4 regions of the Devosia sp. A449 genome follow, and region 4 is predicted to be linked to each of the others. Evidence: predicted binding sites of a transcription regulator. Region 4 holds the regulator's gene; each other region holds the start of a gene.

Region 1 (2,204 bases), 260 kb from region 4:
AAGGTCGGCAGCTTTCTATCGTGCGGCCAACAGGAATGTCCAGCATTGCTGCCCTATTAGGGCTTGCCGGCAACAAAAAGAGGCACCGCTTGCGCGATGCCTCGAAAAATCCCTGCATGGGAAGGTCGTCTTATTCGCCGTCATCCGCCGCGTCGTCACCACCGGATACCAGCAGCACTTCGCCCAGCAGACCCGAGCTTTCGCGCACGCCACGCTCAATGGTGGCCGCTGCTTCCGGATTATCCTTGAGGAACTGGCGCGCATTCTCGCGGCCCTGTCCCAGACGCTGGCTGTCCCAGGAGAACCAGGCGCCGGACTTTTCAATAATGCCCGCCTTGACGCCCAGATCGAGCAATTCGCCGGTCTTGGAAATGCCTTCGCCATACATGATGTCGAACTCGACCTGACGGAATGGCGGGGCCAGTTTGTTCTTGACCACTTTGACACGGGTCTGGTTGCCGACGATTTCCTCGCGGTCCTTGAGGGCGCCGATACGGCGGATATCAAGGCGTACCGAAGCGTAGAACTTGAGCGCGTTGCCGCCGGTCGTGGTTTCGGGCGAACCATACATCACGCCGATCTTCATGCGGATCTGGTTGATGAAGATGACCAGGCATTTCGACTTGGAGATCGACGAGGTCAGCTTGCGCATGGCCTGGCTCATCAGGCGAGCCTGCAGGCCCGGCAGCGAGTCGCCCATTTCGCCTTCGAGTTCGGCGCGCGGGGTGAGCGCAGCGACCGAATCGATCACCAGCACGTCGATGGCACCGGAGCGCACCAGCGTATCGGTGATTTCGAGCGCCTGCTCGCCGGTATCGGGCTGGGAGATCAGCAGATCATCGACGCTGACGCCGAGCTTGCGGGCATAAATCGGATCGAGCGCATGTTCGGCGTCGACAAAGGCGCAGATGCCGCCGGATTTCTGGGCTTCGGCGATGACATGCAGCGCCAGCGTGGTCTTGCCCGAGCTTTCCGGCCCGAAGATTTCCACGACTCGCCCCTTGGGCAGGCCGCCAATGCCCAGGGCGATGTCGAGACCGAGCGAGCCAGTGGAGATTGCCTCCACTTCGATCGCCGACGCCTCACCCAGGCGCATGATTGAGCCCTTGCCGAAATTGCGCTCAATCTGGCTGAGCGCCGCAGCAAGTGCCTTGTCCTTATCCATCGATCCACCTTCAACTACACGAAGCGACGCGTTCGCCATCTATTCTCTCCTTATTCCACGCTCTTGGAGGCTGCGCAACGCGCGGGCACCGCAGGTGGTCATGCATTGAATGTACGCTATTTGTTCTCATCTTGTTCTTGTGCTGTCAAGGGACAAAATGAGAACATCGGCATCTGGCCACAGAATCGCCCGGCCCTGGCGACAGTCTATGCCGGACCGCCCCGTCAGGCCCGCGCACAATAAGTATGATTTTTGACTTGCCTGACCGTTCCATGTTGCGCTTTATGCCAGCGATCGCGCCATAAGGGCCTAGCGAAGGAGCCGCGCCATGAATTTGATCCAGTTTTTTGATCCAAACGGCGAACGCGCCGTGGGCGCGGTGCAGGACGGGGTGGCCCGCGTCGTTACTGGCGCCACCAGTGTCTACGCGCTGGCCAGCGCAGCCCTCGCCCGCAATATCGGGCTGGGGGCGCTGGTCGCCGAACAGGGGCTTGGCGAGACCGTGGACCGCACCGCCATCCTGGCCGAAGGCCGCATGCTGGCGCCGGTCGACCATCCCGATCCAGCCCATCTCTATCTGACCGGCACCGGCCTCACCCATCTCGGCTCGGCCGCCACGCGCGACGCCATGCACCAGTCCAGCGGCGCCAAAGCCGAAGAGACCCTCACCGACTCGATGAAGATGTTCCGCATGGGCGTCGAAGGCGGCAAGCCGGCCAACGGCCTCAAGGGCGTACAGCCGGAGTGGTTCTACAAGGGCAATGGCTATTCGGTGGTCAATCCGGGCCATCCGATTCCCTCGCCCGGCTTTGCCCTCGACGCCGGCGAGGAGCCGGAAATCGCCGGCATCTATCTCATCGACCAGAACGGCCAGCCGCGCCGGCTGGGCTTTGCCCTGGCCAATGAGTTTTCCGATCACGTGACCGAGCGGATCAACTACCTGTTCCTGGCCCATTCCAAGCTGCGCGCCTGCGCCTTTGGGCCGGAATTGCGGGTCGGCGATCTGCCGGCGCATATCGAAGGCAAGTCGCGCATCTGG
Region 2 (2,204 bases), on a different contig from region 4:
CAAGGCTAGCGCGCTGTATGACGGCGTGTGGGAGCTGGGCAGCGAGCATCAGGTGTGGATGAGCCATGGCGACCGCGTCGTGGCCCTGCCCGAGGGCTTTGAGGTCGTCGGCACCTCGGCCAACGCGCCTTATGCCATGATCGCCAATGAGGCGCGCCGCATTTGGGCGGTGCAGTTCCACCCCGAAGTGGTGCACACCCCGGACGGCGGCAAGCTCTACGCCAATTTCGTCCACCAGATTTGCGGCATCGAGTCCAACTGGACCATGTCGGCCTATCGCAGCAAGATGGTCGAGAAGATCCGCGCCCAGGTCGGCAGCAACAAGGTGATTTGCGGGCTGTCGGGCGGGGTCGATTCCTCGGTCGCTGCCGTGCTGATCCACGAAGCCATCGGCGACCAGCTGACCTGCATCTATGTCGACCACGGCTTGATGCGGCTCAATGAGAGCGAACAGGTCGTCACCATGTTCCGCGACCAGTACAATATCCCGCTGGTGCATGTGGACGCGTCCAAGGTGTTTTTGAGCGAGCTGGAGGGCCAGTCGGACCCCGAGACCAAGCGCAAGATCATCGGCCGGCTGTTCATCGAAACCTTCGAGGCGGAAGCCAAGAAGCTCGGCGGCGCCAAGTTCCTGGCCCAGGGGACGCTCTATCCCGACGTGATCGAATCGGTGTCGTTCACCGGCGGTCCCTCGGTGACCATCAAGAGCCACCACAATGTGGGTGGCCTGCCCGAGCGCATGAATATGGAACTGGTCGAGCCGCTGCGCGAGCTGTTCAAGGATGAAGTGCGGGCGCTGGGCCGTGAGCTGGGCCTGCCCGAGAGCTTTATCGGCCGCCACCCCTTCCCCGGTCCGGGCCTCGCCATCCGTTGCCCCGGCGGCATCACCCCGGAAAAACTCGACCTGCTGCGCCGGGCCGACGCCATCTATCTCGATGAAATCCGCAAGTCGGGCCAGTATGACAAGATCTGGCAGGCCTTTGCCGTGCTGCTGCCGGTGCAGACCGTCGGCGTCATGGGCGACGGGCGGACCTATGAGTTCGTCTGCGCGCTGCGCGCGGTGACCTCGGTCGATGGTATGACTGCCGATTTCTACCAGTTCGACATGAACTTTCTCGGCAAGACCGCCACCCGCATCATCAACGAAGTGCGCGGCATCAATCGCGTCGTCTATGACGTGACCAGCAAGCCGCCCGGCACCATCGAGTGGGAATAAGCCGCGGCTAGTTTAGCTGAGACGTCCCAGCTTCCCGCGCAGGCGGGAAGCGCCAGCCTGCCCTAACCACATGTCGATCCCGCCCTCGCGGGATCAGATCGTGATCTATGACACGATTGACGCTCCATTGCGGCCGCTCTATTTTAGAACAAATAGAGAACAAACGGTGCCATCATGGATATGCAGTTGGAGCTTTTCGGCGGCGCGCCGCCTCAAGATGCAGCGACCCAGCGGGCGCTGGACCATCGCTATTATTTCACCCTGGTGCCGCCGCCGGCCGTGGCGCAGGACATTGAACGCGGCGCGATGCTGCTGGCACGGCGTGTTGGGGCGCGCAATCTGGTACGAGCCGATCGGCTGCATGTCTCGCTCCACTGTGTGCAGCAAGGCCGGGAAATTACGCAGGATCGGCTGGACGAAGCGCTTGAGGCTGGCGGGGCCGTGCGGCGGCCGGGGTTCACCGTCAGTTTTGACCAGGTGCTGAGCTTGTCCGGCAAGCGAGCCGGAACGGGCGGGCGAAGGCAATTTCCAACCGTGCTGACCTGCAGTAATGGCGCGCATGATTTGCTGGGGCTCTATGGCGACATTCGGCAACAGCTGCAGCGGCTCGGCCTGCCGGTTGGGCCGCGCAAGGTCGTGCCGCATCTGACGATCTGGTACAGCCCCGAGCGGCTGCCAGAGACACCGCTACGGCGGGCCTATCGTTGGCCGGTGCGGGCATTCTGGCTGGTGCACACCACGCCGGGAATGCGACGGCCGGACTATCTGGGAGAGTGGGTGCTGGGCTAATGCCTATTCAGCCGCTGCGGGTGCAACGGCCAGCGGGGCGTTGCGCAGGAGGCTCAGGCCGCGGCCTTGGTTGCCTAGCCAATCCAGAATGGTCATGGCCAGTTTTTCGACGGGCTTGCGGAAGCGGTGTTCGACCAGATGGGCGAAGACCACGGCAATGCAGAAGGTCGAGATCATCGCCAGCACCAGAGCGATTTGG
Region 3 (2,204 bases), on a different contig from region 4:
TAAAGTGTCAATATCGCCGCTCGCATTGTCGCAAAAGCGCACCTGCTCGGCAATCCAGTCCGCGTCAACCTTGCCGCGCTTGACTAAATCCGAGTAAATTCGGGTGACGATTTCTCCATGATTGGCCGGCGAAATCCCTTGATAATCAGGGATTTGGCAGCACTCCCACAGCAGGCGCGCCCCATCGAGGCCCCGGGCCAGCTTACCCGCCTCATTGCGGGCAACGAACTCGAGGGCATGCTGATCCTTGGCAATCGGCACCCTGGTCAGACTGCGGTGGTCGGGGGTGGCTTCGAGGCTATAGCGCAACGCATCGATGGAGCTGAAATCCAGCTGATTGTTGCGCCATTGCAGCACTTTTACCGGAGCGAAGTCGTGGGTTTCGAGCGCCACGACCATTTCTTCATCGAATCCCTCGGTGCCGCCGGTGACGCCAAAGGTGCCATTGCGGGCATGGCGACCGGCACGGCCGGCGATCTGGCCCAGCTCGGCCGGGGTCAGCGGACGGCTGGTATGGCCATCGAATTTGCTGTCATCGGCAAAGGCGACATGGTGGATATCGAGGTTCAGCCCCATGCCGATGGCATCGGTGGCGACCAGAAAATCCACATCGCCATTCTGATACAGTTCCACCTGGGCATTGCGGGTGCGCGGGCTGAGCGCCCCCATCACCACGGCGGCGCCGCCGCGCTCGCGCCGGATCAATTCGGCGATGGCATAGACCTGCCGCGCCGAGAAGGCGACGATGGCACTGCGTTCGGGCTGGCGCGAGATTTTCTTCGACCCGGCATAGGTCAGGTGGGAAAACCGGGGCCGGTCGATGATTTCGCAATGCGGCAATAGCCGGCGGATCACCGGCTCCATGGTGGCGGCGCCGAGCAGCAGGGTTTCGCTGCTGCCGCGCGCATGCAGGATGCGGTCGGTAAACACATGGCCGCGGTCGAAATCGGTGGCGGTCTGGATTTCGTCGATGGCGACGCAATCGACGCGGATATCCATCGGCATGGCTTCGACGGTGCAGACCCAGAAGCGCGGCCGCGCCGGCACGATGCGCTCCTCGCCGGTCACCAGCGCCACCGCGCCCTCGCCCACCCGCTCGACGCAGCGCTGATACACCTCGCGCGCCAGCAAACGCAGCGGCAGGCCGATCATCCCGGTGGGATGGGCCAGCATGCGCTCGATGGCAAAATAGGTCTTGCCGGTATTGGTGGGGCCAAGAATCGCCTTGACCGACTGAGGGGGCGCGAAAGTCATTGCCGACAATGTAGGCGGTCACGATGGCGGTTGCGAGATGGTCCGGCGTTTGTCCCAAGAAAGGACAGGCTTTGCGACCCTTTTGCCACGCCGGTTAACGGCAGGAACAAGCAGGGAACGAAACGGCACCGAATCGGCGCGACTCACAGAATCTGGTTTCGTTCACGGCTAGCAGTGGTAGCGGCAGCGGCTTCGGACACCAGAGGATGGCGAAATCGGGGCTGCGACCGGGAAACAGCCAAAAATCCGTTCAGCTTGGTTACCGGCAGGTTAATTTCGGCCGGAAACGGGCAAAAGTAAACGCGCGGTAAATCCTTGTCTGGCAAAGATTTTTGGCAGATTTATGACGCGGGGTGCGGCGGCTATGGGGCGGCGCGACGCAAATTGAGGAAACAGGCAATTGACCGTGCCGGAGTGGGACAGGCGGGGGCAATTCTACCGCACGCGCAGTCGGCCCACCCTCCCCCTTGCGGGGAGGGACAGCGAGATAGGACTTAGCCCTTCGCTAAGTCCGTGATCGAGCCGGGTGGGGGTATCTCGCCGCAAGCGCCGTGCCCGTGACTCACCCCCACCCTTGATCCCTCCCCGCAAGGGGGAGGGTGTCGACTGCGAGATCGGGGGTCATCACCATTCCCATATCTGGACACAATCGCCCGCCCATCCGCCGCTCCGTTCACCATCGAACCAAACCGGGAACGAACAGGGACAGAATCGGGCGAACAGGCAAAATGCGGGTTTGTTCACGGCCAGATGTGGTGGCGGGAGCGGGCTGGGACACAAGAGGGGCCGAAATGACGTCGCGCCGGCGCCGGCACGGCGCAAACCGGTTCACCTTGGTTAGAAAAGGGTTAATTTCGGCCGATTCTGCCCGTTTGTGAGCAGAACATTGCGCGAAAATCCGCGCCCGGCCGGCGGCCGTTAACCTCTATGGCCACGGCCGCAGCCACTAT
Region 4 (2,204 bases):
GCGCGCTCGCCTTGCTAACTAGAGCAGGGTCAGGTTCGTTGCCGATTCCTTGCCGTCACGGCCGGTCTCGAGCTCGTAGGTCACCTTGTCGTTCTCATACAGGCCCTGCAGGCCCGAACGCTGAACAGCGGAGATGTGGACGAAGGCATCCTTGCCGCCATTTTCAGGCGAAATGAAGCCGAAGCCCTTGGTGGTGTTGAAGAATTTGACGGTGCCGGTGATGACGGACATGATAGTTTCCTTGTGCTCTTACGAGCGGTTATCCAATGGCAACACGCCAAAGGAAAATAACGTTCGCATGGTAGAGAAGGAAGCCACGGTCCGGCACGCCGGCATTAGGCAGCCGACTTAGGCTGAAAACGTATGCCCACTATGTGGCACGAAATGGCGCCGATTGCAAGGTCTCGCGAATAGTGGTTGCAAGAACAATGCAGCAGCCCAAGCAAACCGCCTGCCTGCTTGCTGTTCATCCCCGCCACACCGGCAGTGGGCTACGCCAACGCCGCCCTGATATGGGCCAGCGCCCGGACGAAGATCGGGTGCCAGTCGGGACCCGGCTCGGCCGCCAGCGGCCACCAGAAAAAAGCAAAGCGGTGGCCGCCATCATCCGCGGTGTCAAAAAGCCAGCGTGATTCCAGCGGTCCGGCCTCAACGCGCACAAAATGCCAGAGTTGATCGGGAGCGATAGCAAGGCTGCTGCCCAGGTCGGACGTCACAATGGCTTGGGTGAGGCCGGACTCCTCGGCCAGTTCGCGGAGCGCTCCGGTGGCGATAGTCTCATCAGCCTCAAGCGTGCCCTTGACCAGTTGTACGCCGGCGAGCGGATGCCGAAACACCAGCAGCTCCGGCCCGTCAGACGTGGGGCGGAGCAGCACAGGGCAAAGCTTTTCGATGGGAGCCGGCATGCGAGGATTTATGCCCGTCATGCCGGCCAAAGGTCAAAGCCGTCGGCTCAGTATTTGCGCAAAAGTCCAACCAGACGACCCTGCACCTTGACCCGGTCAGGCGGGAAAATGCGGGTTTCATAGGCGGGATTGGCCGCTTCCAGCGCGATTGTATTCCCCTTGCGGCGCAGGCGTTTAAGGGTTGCTTCCTCATCATCTACCAGAGCAACGATGATCTCGCCGGTGCTGGCGACATCCTGCTTCTTGATGAGCACGGTATCGCCATCGAAAATGCCGGCATCGATCATCGAGTCGCCGCGCACTTCGAGCGCGTAATGCTCGCCGCTGCCCAGCATTTCGGGCGGCACCATGATGGTGTGGGAATGGGTCTGGATCGCCTCGATCGGCGTGCCGGCGGCGATGCGGCCCATGACCGGGATGGCGATCGGCCTTGCATAGTCATCAGCGGCCGACATGCGCGAGGGGGGCGACGCCACCTTGCCCAGATTGCCTTCGATGACCGAGGGCTCGAAGCGGGTCTTGCGGCCGCCAAGCGATGGGTTCATCGAATCGGGGAGCTTGACCACCTCCAATGCCCGGGCCCGGTTGGGCAGGCGGCGGATGAAGCCACGTTCCTCGAGTGCGGTGATCAGCCGGTGGATGCCCGATTTGGATGCCAGGTCGAGCGCATCCTTCATCTCATCAAAGGATGGTGGAATACCGCTTTCCTTCATCCGCTCGTGGATGAACATCAGCAGCTCGTGTTGTTTGCGCGTGAGCATGGACCCCTCGGGAGCAGAATCGGAACATAGACGGAACGACCATACGTGTTCCAGTTATGTTCTGCAATATCCCTTGGGCTTTTACTGTCAGAAACCGTCCACGGGGAGGGCTTCGACTAGCGTGCCGGCGGGTTGGCCGGGGTCGTTTTCGGGCTGGATAATCAGCATATCGGCGCGCGCCAGCGACGAGGTATGGCCGCTGTCGGTTTGCGAAATAGGCAGCAATTGCAAGCCGTTAGCTGTGTGCAATAGCTGCGCGCGCATGAAGTGGCGGCGGGCAGTATTGGGTGGGGTCGGACCAGCCAGCGGAAGGTGCCAGGGGGTGGGTTCGGGGTGGCCGAGCCAGGCGCGGAGGGCAGGGCGGATGAAGACCATGGCGGTGACCATGGCGGAGACCGGATTTCCGGGCAGGCCGAAGATCAGCGTCTTGCCTTTTGTCCCAAACATCAAGGGCTTACCGGGGCGCATGTTGATGCGCCAGAAGTCCAGCTTCACGCCGAGATCGAGCAAAACCGCCTGCACGATGTCATGATCGCCG

What was found. The regulator LexA, encoded in region 4, represses DNA repair genes until DNA is damaged. The targets are predictions, from matches to a motif close to TGTTCNNNNTGTGTTCNG.
Region 1: recA (recombinase RecA) is a predicted target of LexA. The motif match lies at 1,287-1,304, and genes of this name have one in related genera.
Region 2: ACX3OW_RS16395 (2'-5' RNA ligase family protein) is a predicted target of LexA. The motif match lies at 1,361-1,378, and genes of this name have one in related genera.
Region 3: ACX3OW_RS00505 (helicase-related protein) is a predicted target of LexA. The motif match lies at 1,357-1,374, and genes of this name have one in related genera.

Annotation. Positions count from the first base shown of each region.
Region 1 is NZ_JBTMWU010000002.1:290,964-293,167, reverse strand. Features, by position in the region: gene recA (recombinase RecA) at 131-1,204, opposite strand; gene araD1 (AraD1 family protein) at 1,494-2,204, shown strand, end outside.
Region 2 is NZ_JBTMWU010000006.1:131,869-134,072, forward strand. Features, by position in the region: gene guaA (glutamine-hydrolyzing GMP synthase) at 1-1,216, shown strand, start outside; gene ACX3OW_RS16395 (2'-5' RNA ligase family protein) at 1,391-2,005, shown strand; gene ACX3OW_RS16400 (acyltransferase family protein) at 2,009-2,204, opposite strand, start outside.
Region 3 is NZ_JBTMWU010000001.1:104,944-107,147, forward strand. Features, by position in the region: gene ACX3OW_RS00505 (helicase-related protein) at 1-1,254, opposite strand, end outside.
Region 4 is NZ_JBTMWU010000002.1:549,586-551,789, forward strand. Features, by position in the region: gene ACX3OW_RS08550 (cold-shock protein) at 19-231, opposite strand; gene ACX3OW_RS08555 (NUDIX hydrolase) at 492-905, opposite strand; gene lexA (transcriptional repressor LexA) at 953-1,666, opposite strand; gene ACX3OW_RS08565 (molybdopterin molybdotransferase MoeA) at 1,754-2,204, opposite strand, start outside.